Regions from separate parts of the Micromonospora sp. HUAS YX12 genome, predicted to be linked through region 3. Evidence: riboswitches for the same ligand, from Rfam matches in the RefSeq annotation. Region 3 holds a riboswitch; each other region holds the start of a gene.
What was found. Region 3 has a riboswitch for S-adenosylmethionine ahead of ABIH81_RS29700 (GNAT family protein). Riboswitches for the same ligand answer to the same signal wherever they lie in the genome.
Positions count from the first base shown of each region.

Region 1: it holds a riboswitch for S-adenosylmethionine, as region 3 does, so the genes downstream of both, thrC (threonine synthase) here and ABIH81_RS29700 (GNAT family protein) in region 3, are expected to answer to the same signal.
Region 2: it holds a riboswitch for S-adenosylmethionine, as region 3 does, so the genes downstream of both, ABIH81_RS10570 (aminotransferase class V-fold PLP-dependent enzyme) here and ABIH81_RS29700 (GNAT family protein) in region 3, are expected to answer to the same signal.

Region 1 is NZ_CP157974.1:2,135,651-2,143,416, forward strand. Features, by position in the region: gene ABIH81_RS10470 (alpha/beta fold hydrolase) at 1-1,641, shown strand, start outside; gene ABIH81_RS10475 (ABC transporter permease subunit) at 1,641-2,558, shown strand; gene ABIH81_RS10480 (DoxX family protein) at 2,710-3,156, shown strand; gene ABIH81_RS10485 (DUF4232 domain-containing protein) at 3,211-3,888, opposite strand; SAM riboswitch class I at 4,003-4,135, shown strand; gene thrC (threonine synthase) at 4,148-5,437, shown strand; gene ABIH81_RS10495 (GNAT family N-acetyltransferase) at 5,838-6,857, shown strand; gene paaN (phenylacetic acid degradation protein PaaN) at 6,910-7,766, shown strand, end outside.
Region 2 is NZ_CP157974.1:2,154,685-2,162,450, reverse strand. Features, by position in the region: gene ABIH81_RS10590 (AI-2E family transporter) at 1-121, opposite strand, end outside; gene ABIH81_RS10585 (co-chaperone GroES) at 294-641, shown strand; gene ABIH81_RS10580 (hypothetical protein) at 741-908, shown strand; gene ABIH81_RS10575 (PrsW family glutamic-type intramembrane protease) at 936-2,465, opposite strand; SAM riboswitch class IV at 2,489-2,611, shown strand; gene ABIH81_RS10570 (aminotransferase class V-fold PLP-dependent enzyme) at 2,657-3,919, shown strand; gene ABIH81_RS10565 (FUSC family protein) at 4,006-5,259, opposite strand; gene ABIH81_RS10560 (metal-dependent phosphohydrolase) at 5,329-5,964, shown strand; gene ABIH81_RS10555 (DUF4031 domain-containing protein) at 5,890-6,222, opposite strand; gene ABIH81_RS10550 (FAD-linked oxidase C-terminal domain-containing protein) at 6,256-7,656, shown strand; gene ABIH81_RS10545 (hypothetical protein) at 7,653-7,766, opposite strand, start outside.
Region 3 is NZ_CP157974.1:6,264,297-6,272,062, reverse strand. Features, by position in the region: gene ABIH81_RS29735 (hypothetical protein) at 1-278, shown strand, start outside; gene ABIH81_RS29730 (hypothetical protein) at 608-1,063, opposite strand; gene ABIH81_RS29725 (GntR family transcriptional regulator) at 1,292-1,507, opposite strand; gene ABIH81_RS29720 (hypothetical protein) at 1,766-1,954, shown strand; gene ABIH81_RS29715 (flavin reductase) at 1,951-2,169, shown strand; gene ABIH81_RS29710 (hypothetical protein) at 2,166-2,339, shown strand; partial or broken gene ABIH81_RS29705 (IS701 family transposase) at 2,899-3,057, opposite strand; gene ABIH81_RS29700 (GNAT family protein) at 3,311-3,970, opposite strand; SAM riboswitch class IV at 3,983-4,098, opposite strand; gene ABIH81_RS29695 (class I SAM-dependent methyltransferase) at 4,703-5,548, shown strand; partial or broken gene ABIH81_RS29690 (transposase) at 5,620-5,943, opposite strand; gene ABIH81_RS29685 (LacI family DNA-binding transcriptional regulator) at 6,145-7,158, shown strand; gene ABIH81_RS29680 (trehalase family glycosidase) at 7,168-7,766, opposite strand, start outside.

The DNA.
Region 1 (7,766 bases), 2.4 Mb from region 3:
CGTGGCCTGGTGGCGACCGGCTTCCGTACCGCCGACTATCCGGGGCTGACCGGGCAGGACCGCCGCGAGGTGAAGCTCGCCGGTCCGCCCCAGCCGGTCGCCGTACCGCCGAACGGCAACCCGGCGGCGATCTCCTCGGTGCCGTTCGCGGGCGCGCTCGGCTCGCTGCTGGACGGCGTCGCCGGTGACATCCCCGGCCAGCACGCCCGCTTCGAGTCGGCGCCGCTGGACGAGCCGGTCGACGTGGTGGGCGCGCCCACCGTGCGGATCCGGGCCGCCTCACCGACCGGCGAGGCGGTGCTGTTCGTGAAGCTCTACGACGTCGACCCGCAGGGTGCGGCCACGCTGCCGTCCGGCCTGGTCGCGCCGGTGCGCCTGACCGGCCTGCCGGCCACCGTCGACGCGGCGACGCCGGTCACCGTGACGCTGCCGGGGATCGTCCGGCGGGTCGAGGCCGGGCACCGGCTGCGGCTCGTGGTGGCGACGTCGGACCAGGCGTACGCCTCGCCCGCGGAACCGGCCGTGCACACCGTGGCGCTCGCGGACGGGCCGCTGACGCTGCCCACCGTCGATGCCACGCCGATCCCGACCACCGCCACGATCTGGCGCTGGGCGCTGGCCGGCCTGCTCGCCGCGATCGTGGCCGGGCTCGTCGTGGTCGTGCTGCTCACCCGCCGCCGGCACCGTCGCCAGGACGACTCCGTGCACCCGGAGTACGCGGGCGTCCCGCTCGCCGTGCGCAACCTGCGCAAGGAGTACGCGGACGGCTTCGTCGCGGTCTCCGACGTGGACTTCGAGGTGCACCCCGGTCAGGTGGTCGGCCTGCTCGGGCCGAACGGTGCGGGCAAGACCACCACGCTGCGGGTGCTGATGGGGCTGACCCAGCCCACCGCCGGTGAGATCTACGTCTTCGGTCACCGGCTGGTGCCGGGCTCGCCGGTGCTGTCCCGGATCGGCGCGCTGGTCGAGGGGCCGGGCTTCCTGCCGCACCTGTCCGGTCTGGACAACCTCAAGGCGTACTGGCGTGCCACCGGCCGGCCGTGGGAGGACGCGCACTTCGACGAGGCGCTGGAGATCGCCGGCCTGGGCGACTCGGTGCACCGCCGGACGAAGAAGTACAGCCACGGCATGCGGCAGCGGCTGGCCATCGCCCAGGCCATGCTCGGCCTGCCCGAGCTGCTGGTGCTGGACGAGCCGACGGACGGGCTGGACCCGCCGCAGATCGCCGAGATGCGCCGGGTGCTCCAGCGCTACGCCACCGACGGCCGGGCGGTGCTGGTCTCCAGCCACCTGCTGGCCGAGGTGGAGCAGACCTGCACGCACGCGGTGGTGGTGAACAAGGGCCGGATCGTGGCGTCCGGCCCGGTGGAGGAGATCGTCGGCGAGTCGCCGAGCGTGCTGTTCGACGTGAGCGACCCGGACGCGGCGCGTACGGTGCTCGGCCGGCTCGGCGGCGTACGGGTGCTGCCCGACGGCGACGGCGGGCTGGTGGTCGACACCAACGGCACCGCCCGCAGCGAGGTGGTGGCCGAACTGGTCCGCGCCGGTATCGGGGTGGACCGGGTGGTGCCCCGGCGCCGCCTGGAGGACGCGTTCCTCGCCCTGGTGGGCGAGAACTCTCGGGGAAGCGGGGACCGGTGATGGCGGGTTCGTCGGTGGCATCGTCGCCTGGTGGCGGCACGTCCGGCACGGCGGCGCCGGGCGCGGGCGGGGCGGCGGCCGGTTACCGGCCCTCGGCCACGCTCCCGTTCGCCGCGGAGGTCCGGCGGCAGGCGTCGCGGAGGCGTACCCAGCTCGCGCTGGGGTTCATGGTGCTGCTGCCGCTGATCATCCTGGTGGCGTTCCAGTTCGACGCCGGGGACGACGACGACGGCGGGCGGGGCGAGTTCTCCAGCCTGGCCGACCTGGCCACCTCGGGCGGGCTCAACTTCACCCTGTTCTCGATCCTGGTGTCCGCGTCGTTCCTGCTGGTCGTGGTGGTGGCGCTGTTCTGCGGCGACACGGTGGCGAGCGAGGCGAGCTGGGGCAGCCTGCGCTACCTGCTCGCCGTGCCGGTGCCCCGGGCCCGGCTGCTCGCGGTGAAGCTGGTCGTCGCGCTCGCGTACTCCGGGCTGGCCCTGCTGTTGCTGGCCGGCACCGCGCTGCTCGCCGGCACGCTCCGGTACGGCTGGAAGCCGCTGAGCAGCCAGGTCTCGGCCGAACTGGCCCCGGCCGACGGGTTGCTGCGGCTGCTCGGCGTGCTCGGCTATCTCGCGGTCGTGCTGCTGGTGGTGGCCGGGCTGGCGTTCCTGCTGTCGGTGACCACCGATGCCGCGCTCGGCGCGGTCGGCGGGGCGGTGCTGCTGTGGATCCTGTCCAGCATCCTGGACCAGATCACCGCGCTGGGCGGGCTGCGGAACCTGCTGCCGACCCACTACAGCAGCGCCTGGCTGGGGTTGCTGTCGACACCGATGCAGACCGACGACGTGGTCAAGGGCGCCTTCTCGGCGGTCGTCTACGCCACGCTGTTCTGGGGTCTGGCCTTCTGGCGCTTCACCCGCAAGGACGTCACGAGCTGAGGTGACCGGACGGGGTCGCCACGCGAGTGGTCCGGCCCATATCATGGGAGCGTTCCCACAGGATTGTCCCGCCTGCAAAGAAATCGATTAACATCGATCGATAGTCCCCCCATCCTGGACGGCGTCCGGCACCCGTACCAGGAGGTTCCCTATGATCCCGGCTCAGCTGAAAGACCCTGTGCTGTCCCTGTTCCGCATCGTCACCGGCGTGCTCTTCCTCTGCCATGGTGCCGCCTCGATCTTCGGCGTCTTCGGCGGCAATCCGGTCACCGGCGGGGCCGTGCCGTTCGCCACCTGGCCCGGCTGGTGGGCGGCGCTGATCCAGCTCGTGTGCGGCGCGCTGGTGCTCGTCGGCCTGTTCACCCGGCCGGCCGCGCTGCTCGCCTCCGGCTCGATGGCGTACGCGTACTTCGTGGTGCACCAGCCGGACCACCTGATGCCGCTGCAGAACGGCGGCGAACTGGCCGCGCTCTTCTGCTGGTCGTTCCTGCTGGTCGCGGTGCTAGGCCCGGGAAACTGGGCGCTCGACGCGCTGCTGTCCCGCCGCCGGTCCACCGTGACCGAGCCCGCCGTCGCGCCGGCTTCCGTCCCGGTCTGAGCGTTCGCCGCCGAACCAGATCCCGGTCGGGCGCTCCCGTGCCGGGCTCTGGTCCTACAGCGGATTGACCGGCGGAGTCGTGGGCGGCGGTGGGGCGGCCGGCGTGGGCGTGCCGGCCGGGCCGGGCTTCCGGCGCTCCCACGCACTGACGCCCAGCCGGCCGGTGTTGCCGAGGTCGATCGGCCCGTCCAGGGCGACCGGGTACGCCGGCCGGCCGGCCACCGGCGCGACGTCGAGTTCTGTGCCGTCGGTGGCCACCACTGTCGCGTCGGTGACCAGGTTCCGCCAGATCAGCGCCGCGCCCGCCCGCTCGCCGGGGGCCAGCACGATCCGGGTGGGCGGGTGGTCGAAGCCGGAGGTGATCGGCGCGGCGCCCGGGATGATCCGCACCTCGATCGGGTCGCCGTCGGCGTCCCGGAGCGTGACCGCCGGATAGCCGCGCAGCTCGTACGGCCGGTCGCCGCAGTTGACCAGGTCCAGGCCCATGGCCCGCAGCCCCATCGCGGCGCTCACCCCCAGCTCGGTGATCGCGATGCCCTCCGGGGAGCAGGTGGCGGCGGGTGCCGGGTCGGCCGTGGGGGCACCGGGCCGCGGCGGAACCGTGGTCAGCGGGTCGATGCCCGTGGGTGGCCGGTCGGGCAGCCTCCCGTCCGCGGGCCCCTGCGCCGGGGCGCAGGCGGCCATCAGCGTCACGCCGGTGAGGGCGCCGATCAGGCGCGCCGGTCTCCGCATCCGGCGATCATGCCACTCCGCCGCGCGGTGGTCGGACGCTGATCCGGCCCACAGCGTGGGATCCCGAGGTGGCGTGGCCGTGAGCAGCGCCTAGACTCGGCGGCACAACTGAATACCTCATCCAGAGGGGCTGAGGGATACGGCCCGACGACGCCCCGGCAACCACCCGCACGCTCGATGACGAGCGACAGCGGGCAGGTGCCAATTCCGTCCCCGCCGCACCCGGCGATGCGGGGAAAGATGAGAGGAAATCCTCGACATGACGTCGACGCTTCCCGTCGCCACCGGTATCGACACCACCCTCAGCCCGGCCCGCGCCCTGGTCTGCCGTGCCTGTTCGGCGCGGTACCCGCTCGCCGCGCAGCACGCCTGTTACGAGTGTTTCGGGCCGCTGGAGGTCGACTACGACACCGCTGCGCTGGCCACCGTCACCCGCGAGCAGATCGAGGCCGGTCCGGACAACATCTGGCGGTACGCGGCGCTGCTGCCGGCCGGCCAGGATCCGGCGACCCGGGTCACGCTCGACCCGGGGCTGACCCCGCTCGTCGCCGCCCCGCACCTCGCGGCCGAGCTGGGGCTCACCGCGCCGCTCTGGGTCAAGGACGACAGCGCGAACCCCACCCACTCCTTCAAGGACCGGGTCGTCTCGGTGGCGCTCACCGCGGCCCGGGCGCTCGGCTTCGCCCGGTACGCCTGCGCCTCCACCGGCAACCTCGCCAACTCCGTCGCCGCGCACGCGGCCCGGGCCGGCGTGCCGTCGATCGTCTTCATCCCCGGCGACCTGGAGCAGGGCAAGGTCGTCACCACCGCGGTCTACGGCGGCGACCTGGTCGCCATCGACGGCTCGTACGACGACGTGAACCGGCTCTGCGGCGAGCTGGTGGAGACCGACGAGTTCGAGGACACCGCGTTCGTCAACGTGAACGTGCGGCCCTACTACGCGGAGGGCTCCAAGACGCTCGGCTACGAGGTGGCCGAGCAGCTCGGCTGGCGGATCCCGGCCCAGGTGGTCATCCCGATGGCCAGCGGCGAGCTGCTCACCAAGATCGACAAGGCGTTCGCCGAGCTGGTCGAGATCGGGCTGGTCGAGGCGCCGGCCGGCGGCTGGAAGGTGTTCGGCGCGCAGTCGGCCGGCTGCAACCCGATCGCCACCGCGCTGCACGGCGACACCGACACGATCGTGCCGGTCAAGCCGGCCGGCATCGCCAAGTCGCTGAACATCGGCGACCCGGCGGCCGGGCTGTACGCGCTGGAGGCGGTGCGCCGTACCGGCGGCTGGATGGACTACGCCGACGACGACGAGATCCGGGCGGGCATCCGGCTGCTCGCCCGTACCACCGGGGTGTTCGCCGAGACGGCGGGCGGCGTGACGGTCGCGGTGCTGCGCAAGCTGGTCGAGTCGGGCCGGCTCGACCCGGCCGCCGAGACCGTGGTGTTCAACACCGGCGAGGGTCTGAAGACGCTCGACGCGGTGGCCGCCCAGGTCGGTCCCACCCACCGCATCAAGCCCAGCCTCCGCGCCGCCCGCGACGCCGGCCTCCTGGCCTGACCGCCCCGCTCTCCCGCCGCCGCCGGTGCGGTGATCAAGGAGAAAGTGTCACCGGCCGGGCCGTCTCGGGACGCAAACTCCTTGATCACCGCTGTGGCGGCGGGCGGGCCGGGTGGGCTGGCCGGGTGGGGGAGGTGGGGCTCGCCCGGGTGGGGGATCGGGTGAGACCGGTGGGTAACCGGTGATGTGCGGTGAGTGCCAGAAAACCGCCCTCAAGGACTTGACGGCAGGAACCGGACGGCGCAAGATGCTTCGTGCGGGAGGGCATCCGCCGGAGACTTTTCAAGTTCTTGCGACCCAACGCCGGAGGCGTTGTGCGGACGTCCCTCCCGACCAACGTCCGAAGGGGCCGGCGGAAAATCGCTGGCCCCTTCGCTGTGTCCGGCACACCCTTGGTGGCATGACGCTCACCGTGACGCCCCTGGACCCGGCCGACCGGCAGACGCTCGACGCGGTCTACCGGATCGCGTGCGCCGCGCAGGCCGTCGACGAGCCGGACCTGCCCGACCCCTGCAGGCGGCGGTTCGAGGCGCCGCTGTCGCATCCGATGCCCGGCATCGACACGCGCTGGCTGGTGGCCCGCCTCGGCGGGTCGCCGGTCGGCTGGCTGCGGCTCTACCTGCACACGATCGACAACACCGAGAACGCGACCGTCGAACTGACAGTCGACCCGGCGTACCGGCGGCGCGGCATCGGCCGCGTGCTGCACGAGCACGGCGTGCGGCTGCTCCGCGAGCACGGCGGAAAACGCCTTGTCGGCTCGACCACCGCCGCGCTGCCCGGCGAGGAGGACCGGGTCTTCCCCGGCGCCGCGTTCGCCGCCGCCATGGGCGCCGAACCGGCGCTGGCCGACGTCCGCCGCCGCCTCGACGTGACCGGGCTCGACCGCGACCGGCTGTCCGCGCTGCTGGCCGGGGCCCGCGCCGCGGCGACCGGATACCGGCCGGTGCGGTGGCGCGACCACACCCCCGAGGAGTACGTCGCGGACGTCGCCTACCTCCAGGGCCGGCTGCTGGTCGACGCGCCGATGGGTGAGCTGGACTGGGAGCCGGAGCAGATGGACGCGGCGCGAATGCGGGACGCGGAGCGGGCGCTTGATGCCCGGGGCGTACGCCGGTACAACACCGGCGTGGTGCACGAGGCGTCCGGCCGCCTGGTCGGCTGGACCCAGCTCGGCCTGGACGCGGGCAGCACCGACCACGCCTGGCAGGAGATCACCATCGTCGACCCCGACCACCGCGGCCACCGGCTCGGCCTGCTCTGCAAGGCCGGAAACCTGGCGTACGCGCTGGCGCACGAACCGGCGTTGCGGGTCGTCGACACCTGGAACGCGGCGGCGAACCGCCACATGATCGGGATCAACGAACAGCTCGGCTTCCGCCCCGCCGCCGGTTCCGTCGACTGGCAGTTGACGATCTGAGTTGTGACACGCCCCTACTGATCTGGTGCCTTCCTGTTGCATGATGGCGGGCATGACGGAGACCCCGCACCCCCTGTACGACAGGCACCGCGAGACCCTCGACCGGGCGCTGACCGCCATCGCGGAGCGCGGGTACTGGTCGGCCTACCCCGAGTCGCCCAGCCCCCGGGTGTACGGCGAGACCGCCGCCGCCGACGGGAAGGCCGCCTTCGAGGCGTACCTGGGCGAGGACTTCCCGCTCGACCAGGCCGGTGACGGCACCACGGTGGCCACCGAGGTCAGCCCGTTCGGGGTGGCGCTGGACGTGCGCTACCCGCACGCGGGCGCCGACCAGCTGGTGTCCGCCGCGAACGCCGCGCTGCCCGCCTGGCGCGACGCGGGCCCGCAGGCCCGGGCCGGTGTCTGCCTGGAGGTCCTGGACCGGCTGCACCGCAACGTGTTCGAGCTGGCGAACGCGGTGCAGTTCACCAGCGGCCAGGCGTTCGTGATGGCGTTCCAGGCCGGTGGCGCGCACGCGCTGGACCGGGCGCTGGAGGCGGTCGCCTACGCGTACGCGGAGATGACCCGCCACCCGGGGACGGCCGGCTGGGAGAAGGCCGCCGGCAAGGGCGACCCGCTGCGGATGACCAAGACGTTCCACGTGGTGCCGCGCGGGGTCGCGCTGGTCATCGGCTGCAACACGTTCCCGACCTGGAACTCGTACCCCGGTCTGTTCGCCTCGCTCGCCACCGGCAACCCGGTGGTGGTGAAGCCGCACCCGCGCGCGGTGCTGCCGCTGGCGATCACCGTCAGGTACGCCCGCCAGGTGCTCGCCGAGGCCGGCTTCGACCCGAACCTGGTGCAGCTCGCCCCCGAGACCGACGGCGAGAAGCTCGCCACCACGCTGGCCCTGCACCCGGCCGTCAAGAT
Region 2 (7,766 bases), 2.4 Mb from region 3:
GCCCCGGCGCGGCCGGCGAGGCCACTCCCGCGTCCCCGGCCTCCGCGGCCTCCGCTGCGGCCCGCCGGGTCCGGGCCGCCTCCCGGCCCGACTCGTACGCGCGGCGGAGCCGTCCACGCATCCGCTCGAAGCGGCTCAAGCGCACCTCCGGCAAAGTCAGCCCCACCAGGTCGCAGGGGGCACAGGATACGTCCGTACGCCCCACCCTAGGGCGACTCGGCCACACATTGCCCGCCCGGCGCTCTCGCCAACCACACGGGGATCGACCGACGGCCACGCGGTAGCGTCTTCGCGTGACCGCCGACCAGAGTCTCGACGCCGGGCTGCCGATACGTCTGCTGCACGACCGCGTGCTGGTGCGTACCGAGGGTGGCGAGGGGGAACGCCGCTCCACCGCCGGCATCGTGATCCCCGCGACGGCAGCCGTGGGCAAGCGGCTGGCCTGGGCCACAGCGGTCGGCGTCGGCCCGAACGTCCGCGCGATCGTGGCCGGTGACCGGGTGCTGTTCGACCCGGACGACCGCTCCGAGGTCGAGTTGCACGGACGGGCGTACGTGCTGCTGCGCGAGCGGGACGTGCACGCCGTGGCGGCCGAGCGGGTGGAGACCACCGCCGCCGGCTCCACCGGTCTCTACCTGTAGCTCTCACCTCCGGCGACGGGCCCGGCGCGGGTCGGCGCCGTTTGCGGCGCTGCCCGGCGGGAAGCCCAGGCACCTCAGCGCGCCCTGGGGAGGGACACCATGCCGGTAGTGATCAAGAAGATCCTCGCCTGGGGATTCCTCGCGTTCCTGATCTACTTCATGGCGTTCCGGCCGGACGGGGCGGCGCAGATGTTCAAGGGCATCGGCGCCGCGTTGATGGCCATCGCCCAGGGGCTCGGCGACTTCCTGACCGGCCTGATGAGCTGACCACCGCCGCCGACGAGCCGGCCGGCCTCAGCGCCCGGGGTGCCAGGGCGCGCCCGGGTCGTGCCAGCCGCCCGGTCCGTGGCCGGCGCCCGGGCCGCCCTGCCAGCCGGCCGGGCCGTAGCCGCCCGGGCCGTAGCCGCCCTGCGGGAAGGCGGGCGGCTGGGCCAGCACCACCGGGATCGGCACCACCGGGTCGTCCGGCGCCTCGACCGGGCGCTGCGAGCCGTCCGGGAACCGCAGGTGGTAGCGCTGACCGTCCCAGACCCCGACCGGCGCCTGCGGGTCACGACCGACGAAGAACGACCGGTACGCGGTGATCGCGTCCAGCAGCTCCCGTTCCTCCCGTGCCGTCCGCTCCCGCTCCTCCGGCTTGCGGTCCAGTCCCCGGCGCATCCCGTCCCGCAGCAGCGCCAGGCGGGTCGCGGCGAACTGGTAGCCGCGCATCGCGCGTACCCCGCCGTCACCGGCGACCCGTCGCGCCCAGGTGCGCGCCGCGTGCCGCCGGCCCAGGCTGCCCAGTGCCGCCACCTCGGGCGGGGTGAGCCAGCCCGCGCGTACGTAGTCGGGCAGCGTGCGCTCGGTGAGCCGACCCTCCCAGGCGCGCAGCCAGACCGCCAGACCGACCATCGCGAAGAAGATCGGCACCATCACGCCGATGTAGCCGTAGAGCACGATCACGGTCTCCCCGGTGGCCTGGGCCAGCGAGGGCAGCAGGTTCCAGGTGCCGTGCAGGATCATCGCCAGCAGCAGCCCGGCGAGCGGCGCGAGCACCCGTACCCGCCGGTCGGCGGTACGCGCGGCGACACCCAGCCCGACGCCGGTCATCGACGTGAACAGCGGGTGGGCGAAGCCGAACAGCAGGATCCGGACGATGAAGATCGCGATCACCTGCTGCGCGCCGGTGGCCGGGCCGTACTCGTCGGCGCCGGCACGGTAGCCGTGCCCGCCCAGGTAGAGGATGTTCTCCACCATGGCGAAGCCGACCGCGGAGAGCCCGCAGTAGACCAGGCCGTCGGTGATGCCGGAGAACTCCCGCCGCCGGAAGATCAGCACCAGGAGCGGACCGGCCGCCTTGGTCAGCTCCTCGATGAACGGCGCGACCAGCACCGCGGTCAGCGCGACCGGCAGCCCCCGGTCCTCGAACAGCCCCGCGCTGGCCGTGTTCACCAGCAGCGAGATCGCGGTGGAGACGAAGGCGCCCCAGGCGAAGCAGAAGATCAGATACTTCAGCGGCTCCGGTTCGTAACGGTCGAGCCAGAGGAAGCAGAAGACCAGCACCGGCACCGGCAGGATCGCCGCGATCACGCCGATCAGCAGCGCCTCGGCGCCCAGGCTCTCGCCGAGCGTGAACACCATGAACAGCGCACCGGCCGCGATCAGCAGCACCACACCGGCCAGCACCAGGAAGCGCCGCCAGCCGAGCCGGCGCAGCGGCATCCGGGGCGCCGGCGCCCCCGGCGGGGCGACGGGCGCGTGCGGTGGCGGCGGGGCTGCGCCGGGCGGGGTGTCGGCCATGCGGTCAGCGTAGTCACCCACGACCCACTGGTCCGGTCGCATCGTGACGGCTATGCTCCCGGACAGGTCACGAGCGCCAGCGTCAAGCCCCGGCTTGCTGGCCGGCAACCCTCGTCGAGGTTCGCGGTGGGGTGCCCCGGGTGATGACCGGGCCCGGTGCCGCTCCGCGCGCCGGGCAAGCGCGGACCCCGTCCCGGCACCCCTGGGGTCCCTGTGACCCGGGAGGCTCCGGCATGACCGTCACCCTCGTACCCTCGCTGCCCGTCCTGCCCGCGACGGTCCGGCCCGACCCGCTCGGCGTGCTCGGCGTACCGGGGGAGATCAACCTGGACCACGCCGCCAGCGCGCCGTGCGCGCGGGCCGCGGCCGACGCGGTGGCCGAGCTCCTTCCCTGGTACGCGAGTGTGCACCGCGGCGCCGGCGCGCTGTCGCGGCGCTGCACGCTCGCCTACGAGCGGGCCCGGCAGACCGTCGGCGACTTCCTCGGCGCCCGCCCCGGCGATCACGTGATCTTCACCCGGAACACCACCGACGCGCTGAACCTGCTGGCCCGGGCGCTGCCCGCCGGCACCACCGTGATCACGTTCGGCGGCGAGCACCACGCCAACCTGCTGCCCTGGCCGCGCGGCTCGGTACGGCTGCCGGTGCCGGACAGCCCGGCCGGCGCGGTCCGCTCCCTCGCGGCGGCGCTCGGCGAACTCGCACGCGACGCCCGGCCCGGCCTGCCCGTGCTGGTCGCGGTCACCGGCGCCGGCAACGTCACCGGCGAGTGCTGGCCGGTCGCCGAGCTGGCCCGGGTGGCCCACCGGCACGGCGCCCGCATCCTGGTCGACGCCGCGCAGCTCGCCCCGCACGCCCCGGTCGACCTGACCGCGCTGGACGTGGACTACGTGGCCCTGTCCGGGCACAAGCTGTACGCCCCGTTCGGCACGGGTGTGCTGGCCGGGCGCGCGGACTGGCTGGACGCGGCCCCGCCGTACCTGGCCGGGGGCGGCGCCACCAGCCACGTCGGCGCCGCGACGCACGAGGTGCGCTGGACGACCGGCCCGGCCCGGCACGAGGCCGGCACCCCGAACCTCCTCGGCGCGGTGACGCTCGCCGCTGTCTGCGAGGCGCTCGGGGCGGCCGACCGGGACGCGCTGCACGCCCGGGAACAGGCACTGCTGGCCCGGCTGCGTACCGGCCTGGCCGCGCTGCCGGACGTGGTGGAACTGCGCGTGTTCTCCCCCGAAGCGCCCCGGGTGGGCATCGTCAGCTTCGTCGTCGCCGGACGGGACTCCGCCGAGGTGGCCGCCCACCTGGCGAGCCGGCACCGGATCGGGGTACGCGACGGCCTGTTCTGTGCGCACCCGCTGACCCGGCGCCTGCTGGCCGAGGCCGCCGCCCGTACCGGCCGCACCGACCTGCCCCCGACCGCCCTGCGCGCCAGCCTCGGCCTGGGCACCACCGAGGCGCAGGTAGACGCCCTCGTAACCGCCCTGACCCACCTCCCCTAGCGCTCGCACCAGATCTTGGTACGGCCCCGCCCCCGTGGGGGCGCTCCCGTACCAAGATCTCCCCCAGCCCGCCCTCTGGGGCGGGGTCAGCCGACGGGTGGGGCTGTGGGGGGATGAGCTGCGGGGTTCTGGGCTGCGGGTTCGCCCGGACGGTTCTCGCCGAACGCCTGCCGTACCAGCCGGTTCGCCTCCTCCTGCTCGACCCCGGAGGCCACCATCAGGTCGCTCGCCGTGGTACGCACCTGGGCGATCACCACGCTGCCGGAGAAGCCGACCCCCTCGGCGTACGCCCGGCCGGCCTCGCTCACCGCGCGCAGCGACCGCTCGCGGGCCTCCTCGGGTTCCTGCCCGGCGGCGAACTCCTGGCGGAGCAGGCGTACCGCCTCGGCCAGGTGACCGATCGCGTCCGGCATCGGCTCGGGGACCGGTTCGGAGTCCTCGATGAGGGTGACCGCGCGGCGGATCAACGTGCCGCTGTTGCGCATGGCCCGGTCGATCGGGTCGGCCGCCTCGGCGTAGTGGGTCAGCTCGCTGCGCCGGTGCCACCGCGCCGGCGAGATGGTGATGGTCTCCTTGGCGCCCTCGATCGCCTCGGAGAGCGCGGCCAGTTCCTCCTTGTTCTCGCGCAGCCGGAACAGGGCCTGCTGGGCCGCGCCCCGGTCCTGCTTGCGCAGCGCCTCGGCGCACGCGTCGAGCTGGTCGGCGAGCAGGTCGAGTGCCGGCCGGGCCGCCCGGTTGATCACCCGTAGCGGGTTGAGCGGCAACAGGACGGCGGTGACCAGCAACGCGATACCGCCGCCGAGGAGCGCGTCGATGAAGCGGGGGAACTCCAGGTTCTCGGTGGACGGGCTGAGTGTCACGATCAGCACGGCGGTGGCCGCGGCCTGGATCACGATGGCGACGCTCGCGCCGGCGAAGATGGTCAGCAGGATGGCCGAGGTCACCACCAGCGCGAGCTGCCACGCGCCGGTGCCGAGGAAGTAGATCAGCGCGTCGCCGACGAGCACGCCGACCGCCACCCCGACGATCAGCTCGACGGTGCGCCGGAACCGCTGCCCCACCGAGGCGGCGAGCGTGCCCACAGCGGAGATCGGGGCGAAGACCGGCTGCGGGTTCTTCAGCAGCCGGTGCGAGATCAGGTACGCCAGGCCGGCGGCGAGCCCGGCCTGCAGCGCGAGGCCGAACGCGGTACGGACCCGGTGCAGCCGGTCGTGCAGCGTCGCCTTGCCCCGGTGCCGCAGTTCCTCCATCGCGGAGGCGATCCGCTGCCCGTCGCGGTCGGCCAGCCCTTCACGCAGGTTGCCGCGGCGCAGGAACTGCAGTCGTCCGTCCCGGGCCATGGCCGGTACTACCCGTACCGCCCCGGCTGAATCCCTCCGACCGGGCCGGAGTGGGGCAGACTGCATCCGATGGACGACCTGACGGCACGGTGGCGGGACGCGGCACGGGCGGCGGGCGCGACCGATCCGGCGGGAGTCGAGCGGGCTGGCGTCCGGCTGCTGGCGGGCTGGCGGGAGCCGCACCGGCGCTACCACGACGAGGCGCACCTGCGCGCGGTGCTCGACGTGGTCGACGCGTACGCCGGTCTGGCCCGCGACCCCGGCCTGGTCCGGCTGGCGGCGTGGTGCCACGACGCGGTCTACGACCCGCGCGCGGCGGGCGACGCCAACGAGCGGGCCAGCGCCGACCTGGCCGGCGAACTGCTGGCCGCCGCCGGGCTCCCGGCCGCGACGGTGACCGGGGTACGCCGCCTGGTGCTGCTCACCGCCGGCCACGCGGCCGGGCCGGACGACCCGGACGGCGCGCTGCTCTGCGACGCGGACCTGGCGGTGCTCGCCGCCCCGGCGGAGCGCTACGACAAGTACGCCGCCGCGATCCGCGCCGAGTACGCGCACGTGCCCGAACCGGACTTCCGCACCGGCCGGGCCGCGGTGCTGCGGCACCTGCTCGCCCTGCCGGCGCTCTACCGCCTACCCGAGCCGCACGCCCGCTGGGAGGCTCCGGCCCGGGCCAACCTGTCCCGGGAACTGGCCGGTCTCACCTGAGACGCGGTGCTTCGGGCGGCGCAGACCGGCGTCACGCAGCAGCCGGACGATCTCCCGCGAGGGCACGACCGTGGCGCCGAGCCAGACCGCCGCCCGGAACCGCTCGGCGGGCAGGTCGTAGTGGTCGCGGTCGAAGCCGCGCCGGGGCGCGCCGAGCATCTCGGCGAACGCGTGCAGCTCGGCGTACGAGACGTCGCTGATCAGGTGCGACCAGAGCCGGCCGCGCCAGGGCACGGCAGGCGGGTCCAGGTAGAGCACGGCAACAGACGGTACGCCGGTAGCCTTCCCGGCATGGCCGCCCATCCCCTCCTCGACGACCTGCGGGCCGCGCTCGGCGACGCCGCCGTACTGACCGACCCGGACCTGCTGGCCGGGCACGAGCGCGACGAGGCCGACCTGTGCGACTCGGGCACCCCGCTGGCGGTGGTACGTCCGCGCGACACCGACGAGGTGGTGGCGGTGGTCCGGGCGGCCGGGCGGCACGGCGTACCCGTGGTGCCGCAGGGTGCGCGGACCGGGCTGGCCGGCGCGGCGAACGCGGTCGCCGGCGCGGTGGTGGTGAGCACCGTGGCGATGGACGCGATCCGGGAGATCGACCCGGTCGGCCGGTTCGCGGTGGTGCAGCCGGGCGTGGTGAACGCGGCGCTCGCCCGTGCGGTACGGGAGCACGGCCTCTGGTATCCGCCGGATCCCGGCTCCTGGGAGTCGTCCACGATCGGCGGCAACGTGGCCACCAACGCCGGCGGCATGTGCTGCGTGAAGTACGGCGTGACCAGCGAGTACGTGCTGGGCCTGGAGGTGGTGCTCGCCTCCGGCGAGGTGCTGCGCACCGGGCGGCGTACCGCCAAGGGGGTCGCCGGGTACGACCTGACCCGCCTCTTCGTCGGCTCGGAGGGCACGCTCGGTGTGATCACCGAGGTGACTGTGGCGTTGCGTCCGGCCCCGGAGGAGTCACTGACCCTGGTCGCGGTCTTCCCCACGGTGGCGACGGCCGGCGGCGCGGTCGCCGGGATCGCCGGGCGCGGGCTCACCCCGAGCCTGCTGGAGCTGCTGGACCGGACGCATCTGCGGGCGATCGAGGCGTACCGGCCGATGGGTCTGCGCACGGACGCCGAGGCGCTGCTGCTCGCCGCGGTGGACACCGGCGCCCGGGCCGCCGACGACCTGGCCCGGCTGGCCGAGGTGTGCACCGCGGCGGGCGTCGACGAGGTCTACGCGGCCACCGACGCGACCGAGGCCGCGGCCCTGCTCCAGGCCCGGCGGCTGGCCCACCCGGCGATGGAGCGGTTCGCGGCCGAGACGTTCCCGGGCGGCAACGGCGGCCTGGTCATCGACGACGTGGCGGTGCCGCGCGGCCGGCTGGCGGAGCTGCTCGACGGGGTGGCCCGGATCGCGGAGGCGTGCCAGGTGCCGATCGGGGTGGTCGGTCACGCGGGCGACGGCAACATGCACCCGAACATCGTGGTCGACCGGGCCGATCCGGCGAGCCTGGCCCGGGGGCGACGGGCCTTCGACGAGATCATGCGGTTGGGGCTGGAGCTGGGCGGCACCTGCACCGGGGAGCACGGCGTCGGGCTGCTCAAGCGGGACTGGCTGGCCCGCGAGATCGGCCCGGTGGGCGTACGCGTGCACCAGGCGATCAAGGCGGCGCTGGACCCGGCGGGGCTGCTCAACCCCGGCAAGATCTTCTAGCTCTTGTCCTCGGCCGGTGTGGCCTGGGTGACGAGCAGCAGCACGTCGTAGGCCACCTTCGGCTTCGGCTCGCCCGGGCAGTCCTGGATGGTGACTGTCAGGTCGGGCGG
Region 3 (7,766 bases):
CGCGATGCCCTCACTGTTCGGCCGGCGCTCCGATGGCCTACACCGAGTCCTACGGCGACTGGCTGCACGAGTGGTTGACCGCCGGCCGGGAGCCAGTGTTCGGGTGCGATCAGTGTGGCTGGAGCGGGTTGGTGGGGGACTGGGGCGGGCAGTTCGGCGTCCTGATCGGAGCTCCCGCTGTGACGTTCTACAACTGGCCGCCGCTCTCACCGGCTTTCACCGCAGACATCCGCGGTGCCCTCGGCGGTCGCACCGGCGTTGTAGCCAGCCACTGGTGACGTAACCCGACGCCCTCACGGGTGGACATCGTCGGTTGCGAATCATCACTGCGACGGCTCCCCCCAATGAGGCCCGTCCAGTCATCGCTGGACGCGCCCGCAGCCAGCTCCGTGAGCTGGCAGAATTATGCCCTCGGGAAGCGGTCTGGGAGCTGCGGGATGCGTGACGCCGAGGCAGCGAACACTGTCCGGTCTCAGGGGGTCACTTCAAGGCTACGACGGAGCATGGCCAGCGCGTCGAGCAGGACGGCGCAGGTGATGCGAGTGCACGTCTAAGTTCCGCTTCAACGTCTGACGGTTTCGCGCGACGAGAACCGGGGGCATACGTGTCAGACGGAGACCCAGCAGTACAGGCGTTCGTGACGTGCTGTCGCTAGACGTGCCAAGGCTGCCAGCTCGATCAGAATCTCTGCCAGGTCTGAGGGCTCTCCCTGCCCCCAGAACTCCTCGATCTGCGACCACGGCAACGCCACTCCACGCAGCTCGGCTTCCGACGCGGTAGCCAGCGCCGCCTGGACCTCATCCGTTAGCGAGACGACAAGTAGCTCGCCGTCATGACGAACAGCGACGGCGTGACCCCACCTCAGGTTCTCTGTTACCGAGTCGTAGTCGAGGCCGGTCAGCAACTCCTCCAGCTTCCCCAGCACCACGAAGGGCTCGATACCCTTCAGCTCGACAACCTCGGATCCGGTATCTGAGGCGGCACGCGGACCGCCAAGGACATCGATCACGGCGGCGGCTGCATCATCAGAGGCGGCCGAGAAGTAATCGCAGAGAAGTCCCACGGCATGATCATGGCAGTCGCGCCCTTCCGGTGCAGTCCCTGCTGCGCCCGATGCGTTTAGGGCTCATCTGTCGACAGCAACGGTGACAGCAACTGGCGCGAACGGAGCCACGCTCTCCCGAACGGTGCCGGACAGGTGCCCGAGGTCAGGGACGCGGACGGACCCCGCCGGTCGACGCGCCCAGAACTTACAAGCGAGGGGTCCAGGCGGCTGGCTGACCTTGGGCGATTACTCGGCGACGAAGACGCCCACGCCGGGCAGCGTCTCGGTCATCCCCTTGATCCGTAGCACCTGCATGGCGCGGTCGATTACCGGCTCGGTAACGCCGTAGTGCTCGATCAACTCTCGACGGCTGGGCAGCTTGGAGCCCGGCGGGAACTCGCCGGAGGCGATGCGCTCGGCGAGGTCGTCGGCAATCTGCTCGTAGCGGTAACGCGGTGGCACGGTGTTCCCCTCGGTTGGCAACACGAGTAGACCACCTACGTCAGCCCTTGACTACCCAACGGTACCTATGGGAGGTTGCCGAGGAGGTCGATTCCCTCGGTTGGCGCTGTGGGCCGTCCTCACCGGCGTGGGTGCCCGGCGCATCCCCCGTGATCGGGCATCCACGCCCCCGGACACCTGCGGCACGAGGAGGCGGCAGTGCTCCCTTCCGATCCTCTGACGCGGCGAAGAGTCGCCCCCGACGGCTCCGGCGAGCCGATGAAGCGCGTCTCGTACGAGGAGTACGTCCTGGCGGTGGCGCTCACCCTCGCCCGCCGTCATCGGCCCGTCTGGTCATGGCGGCACTGGCGGCACGTCTGCCGCTGCGGAAGCAGCCTGCCCTGCCGAAGCCGCCACCGCATCCCGATCAACCGCGGCCACTGGCCCAGCCAGGACGGCCCGCGATGACCACCCACCACCCGATCAAACCTGCCTGGACCTGCGGCGGCTGTGCGGGAGACTGGCCATGCCAGACCCGGCGACGCGAACTGCGAGCCGAATACGATCGCGCCCCTGTGTCGCTGGCCCTCTACCTGGCTGCCCAGCTCGTCGACGCCGCCCAGGACCTGGCCCACGTTCCCGCCGGCCACCTGCACCACCGCTTCCTGGGCTGGACCCGATGAGCATCCTTCGACCCGGCGACGAGAAGTTCCACTACAGCGACGGCTCACACAAGTGGACCCCGCCGGACCCGGACTACGACCAGGAGGTCTGGGAGGAGCAGGTCCGCCAGCACAAGCAAGGCCACCTCAGAAACGAGCGCCCAAAGGTCCGCATCCAACGCCTGATCTGATGCCAGCAGTACAGCAGCGAAGTACAGCAACCGTGCCAGCCAAACCAGACCGAGCAGCGCGCTAACGGGCCGTCTGACCTCGCATCGAGCCTGATCCGACCGGCTCGCCGACAGTTCACACCTTGGAGATTGGTGGTTCGATCCCAGTATCGCCCACCATGAATATATACAGGTGGCGAGCCCGTCACCGGAGCCACAGGTAACGGGCTATCGCCATGTTGCCCCTTAAATTGGGAGCAGATTGGGAGCAGCGGCACCGGGCTCCGATCCCCACCTCGGGGAACGTGGCAATCCTCCATGGCCCAGCAACGTGCTCATCGATCCCGTCGACGACGTTCCGGCGGCGCACTCGGTCGACCACGGGTGCCGATGTCCAACCGACCGTTCACTGTCTCCTACCCAGCCGGCCCTGCTCGCGTTAAGCGACGACTAGTAGTACTTTGTTCGGTTCTGTGGCGCTTATTGCGATGTAGCGGTTTCACGGGTTGGTGGCAGGTGAGACAGGCGCCGGTCCAGGTCGCGAGGAGTCGTTGCAGCTCGCGGAGGACCTTGTAGAGGGTCAGGCCGGCGCAGCCGCTTTTGGGTCCAGGCGTAGTTCGGTGATGAACAGGTGCGCGGCGGTGACGAGGGTGACGTGGCGGTGCCAGCCGATCCAGGAGCGGCCTTCGAAGTGGTCCAGGCCGAGGCCGGTCTTCAACTCGCGGTAGTCGTGGTCGACTGGGCGCGAGTCGAACCGGTCGACGTCCTCACCGCCGGTTTCCCCTGGACATTTACAACGCCGGCAAACGCGTCGGCATCACCGGAGCGCACTCCAGCCTGTGGAGTGCCGTCGCCGACGCCGTTCGTGTCCTTCGACCGCCGCTGCTGTTCGTGGAGAACATCGCCGCCCTCCGGCGACGCGGCTTCGACGTCGTCTACGCCGACCTGGCCACGCTCGTAAGCCCGACCGGACGTACCCGCGTGCGGCCTGCTCACCCCTGAATCGGCTCCACCTTGGCGTTGCCGTTCCTGGCCCTCGCCAACAGGGCCTGCAACCGGGCCCGGCAGGCCGGCCATTCCGAGGCGACGATCGAATACATGGCGGAGTCCCGGAGCAGCCCGTCCTCACCCGGCGCCCAAGACCGCGACCAGCAGCGTAGTACGCCCTCAAACCGCGCCCCCACACGCTCGATCGCCGCCCGAGAGCGGTTGTTGCGGGCGTCGGTCTTGAGGTCGACACGGACGACCCGCCAGTGCTCGAACGCGTGGGCGAAGAGCAGGAACTTCGCCTCGGTGTTGAGCCCGGCGCCCTGCGCCGACGCGGCGAGCCAGGTGAATCCCACCTCGACCGCGCACAGTTCGTTGCGGCCCGGCCGCAGCCGCGGATCCCAGTACGCGGTGGCACCGACCGCCCGCCCCGTCGCCTTCGCCACCAGGGCGTACGGCGCCAGCGTCCCGGCTGCGGCCCGTGCCAGCTGCGCGTCGATGTAGTCGCTCACCTCCGCAGCGGTCGGCACCCAGGTGTATCGGTACGAGGTGCGGTCCTCCTCGGCCGCCACGGCCAAGTCGGCGGCGTGCCGATGGTCCAGCGGCTGCAGACAGACGAGGTCACCCTCCAGGACCGGAGCCGTCAACGTCGTGGTGAATGACACAAATGGTCCTCCGTTCGCGGATTGCCCGGCGCACCGCGCACCGGGCCCGGTCATCACCCGGGGCACCCCATCCACGAACGGAGGGTTGCCGGCCAGCGAGCCGGGGCTTCGCGCTGGCACTCGTGACCTGCCGGCACTCTAGCAATCCGTGTGCGCCGGGGTGTTCCCTCCGATGTAGAACGACAACGGAGCACCTGTGACTGGTCGTATCAGGAAATGCAGCGGTCGATGGAGAACAAAGGAACGCAAGATCAGGTGCCCGCTCATGCCGCTGACAACGCGCGGAGCCCTCTGCACAGATCGTCACTCTTCGTGTGCAGCTGCCTTGTTGCCGTTGCGTGAGTTGGCTGGTGCGGCGGGGCTGAGTTCGTCGAGGAGGCGGCGGATGCGGTCGGTGGTGCAGCGGTGTCGTTCGACTTCGCGGGCCCAGCCGCGTTCGGTGGCGTCGGCGATGAGGTTGTTCCTCGGTGTGCAGGCGTTCCTGTAGCCGGGGGATGTACTGCGGTGTGGTGATGAACTTGGGGCAGGCGCAGGCAATGGCCGAGTTCCGGCTCGGTCTTGTAGAAGTTGGTCTGCAGCCAGTCGAGGGGCGCCTGCATGCTTCCGATGTCCGAAGATTCATAGTAATGTCGCGATTGCGCGGGTGAGAGGCGCTGCAACGGACAGGTGTCCGCTACGCTCACCCGACGGTCACGGGTCCAAGGGCGCCTTCCTTCAACGGGGAGGCGTGGAATGGACAGTAATCCAGCGACGACCTGGGGAATCGGCAACTACTCGTCGATGGCTCGCCGGTTGATGCCGGTCGCCGAGGCGGCGGTGGCCGCGGCGGCGATCCGCCCAAGCGACCGCGTCGTCGACATCGCCACCGGCACCGGCAACGCGGCCGTGCTCGCCGCGTCGCGCGGCGCCCGAACGACCGGTGTGGACTTCGAACCGGTCATGCTGAGCTTGGCCGAGCGGCGCGCCACCGAGTCGGCGCTCGCGATCGACTGGCTGCTCGGTGAGGCGACATCCCTACCCCTGCCGGACGGCTGCGCCGACGTGGTGCTCTCGGTCTTCGGCGTCATGTACGCCGCCGACCACGCTGCGGCGGCGCGCGAGCTGGCTCGGATCTGCGCTCCCGGAGCCCGGCTCGTGCTCGCCGCCTGGATGCCGGGCACATTGCTGCCCGCGATGGGCCGGGTCGTGGGGGACTATCTGCCCACGCCACCGGCCGGCAGCGGACCGCCGAGCCGGTGGGGCGACCCGGAGGCGATCGACGCGATCCTGGCGTCCGCCGGTCTGCACGTGACGTCGGCCGTTTCCCACCGGTTACACCTCGACTTCACGGACGCCGAGGCGGCAACCGCACTGCTCGTCGACAGCGCCGGGCACGTCGTGGCGGAACGGGACCGGCTGCACGCCGAGCACCGATGGAACGACCTCGTGGCTGACCTACGCGCCTTCGTCGACCGGCACGGTGCCGTCGACACCGACCGATTCGTGCTGACGTCCGACTACCTCCTGGTCACCGCGTCCACCGACACCGTCTCCCCCACCTCCACAGAAGCGGACGCGACGCTTCAGCCGGGCAGGTAAGCCTGACGACGTCATGTTCCACCAGTACCGGGGAAGGAGACGCCGGACGATGATGCAGGGCCGCGTCTGGCGGCCCGGACATGTGAGGAGTCGATCACAGCACGGGACCAGTCCAGCTTCCCGGCGGCCTGGAGTTCAGCCAACAACAGCTCGTGCAGCCGCTGCGACACCCCGGCCCGGTTCCATTCCTCGAGGCGTCGCCAACAGGTCATCCCCGACCCGAACCCCAGTTGTTGGGGCAGGAACTCCCACTGGATGCCGGTGTGCAGCACGAACAAGATCCCGCACAGCACCTGCCGGTCCGGGATCCGCTTGCGTCCCGGGTGCCGTGGATTGCCCCTTAGTTTGGGAGCAGTTTGGGAGCAGGGCCGTTCGGCTAGGTGGCTGACTGAGATTGGCGGGCCGGCGTCTTCGTCGTCGGCGCAGCCGTCATGCTCAAGCGTTCCGGCGGGGCTGGCCGACCGGCCTCCACGCCACCGGCCACCCGCTGAGGGGCCCGCACCGGGTCGACAGGTGGCGAGCTCGCTGCGGATATGCTCGTCGGCAGAGCCTGGTGGCCCCCGTGTCGGGGCAGGAGTCCATTCGGGGGGCGAGCTGTGAACATCGGCGAGATCGCCCGCCGGGCGGGAGTGTCGCGCAGCACCGTGTCGTACGTGCTGAGCGGGAAACGGGCCGTGTCGGAGGCGACCCGGCAGCGGATCCAGGCCGTCATCGACGAGCTGGACTACCGGCCGAACGCCAGCGCCCGCGCGTTGAAGGAGGGCCGTACCCGCACCCTCGGTCTGGTGATCCCGCCGGCGAGTCAGCGGCTGACCGACATGCAGCTGGGCTTCGTCGCCAGTGTCGTCGAGGCGGCCGCCCGGCACGACCTCGACGTGCTGCTGTCCCCCTCCGGTGGTGACCACGACCGGTCGTTCGAGCGGATCGTCACCGGGCGCCGGGTCGACGGCGTGATCCTGATGGAGATCCGACTGGAGGACGACCGGGTGACCCGGCTGTCCAAGGCCGGTCTGCCGTTCGTCACGATCGGCCGGACGGCCGATCCGCACGGCATGAGCTGGATCGACATCGACTACGCCGGCCTGATCGCCAGGTGCGTGCACCACCTGGCCGACCTGGGGCACCGGCAGGTGGCGCTGGTCAACCGCTCCGCCGAACTGGTGGCGGCGGGCTACGGCCCCAGCCACCGGGCGCTCGCCGGTTTCCGGGCCGCCGTGGCCGAGCGGGGCCTGACCGGCGTGGAGGTCTGCTGCGGCGACGACACCGCAGCCGGCGAGGCGTGCGTGGAACAGTTGCTCGCCACCCATCCGGACGTCACTGCGGTGGCGACCATCAACGAGGCCGCCCTACCCGGCATGCAGCGAGCGTTGACCAGCGCCGGGATGTCCGTGCCGGGCGACTTCTCGGTCACCGGCGTCGCCGCCCAGCACTGGGCGGAGGACTTCCGCCCGCCGCTGACCGCCGCCGACGTGCCGATGGTCGAGATGGGGGCCGAGGCGGTGACGCTGCTGCTGGAGACCATCGCCGAGCGCGGTGCCGTGCCACGACACCGCCTCTACACGCCGCCCATCTCGTTGCGGTCCAGCACCGGCCCGGTGCCGGTGCGCTGAGCGTCCGGCCTACCCGCCGGTGCCGCGCCGCTGCTCCTGAGCGGCGGCCAGGATGAGGTAGCTGCTCGCCGTCCAGGTGTACGCGCGGTCCCGGAGGCCGGCACCGGTCTCGGCGTCGAAGTTCTCCGCGAACCCGGACTTCTCGCACAGCGCGAGGAACCGCCGACTGATGTCGTCGGCCATCCTGGTCTGCCCGGCCCGCCGGAGGCCGTCCTCGACCAGGACGGTGGAGGGTGCCCAGATCGGGCCACGCCAGTAGCCGTCGGCGGCGTAGTGGGCCGAGTTTGTCGGCTCGGTGGCCAGGCCGTGCGTGGTCAGGTGCGCCTCGACACCGCGCGCCAGGGCGGCGGCGACCGGCGCGGGCAGGTCCGCGCCGAGTGCGACGGGCATCAGGTCGAGCAGGCTGCGGCTCGCCCGCCGGTGACCGGTGTGCGGGCTGCGGGCCAGGAACCGTTCGCCGTCCCAGAGGTCGTCGAGCATGGCCGCGCAGATCCGGTCGGCCTCCCGGGACCACTGCTCGGCGCTCTCACCCAGCTCGGCGGCGAGGTCGGCCAGGCAGCGCAGTTGCGAGACCAGGAACGCGGCGAGGTCGGCCGTCTGGAGCACCC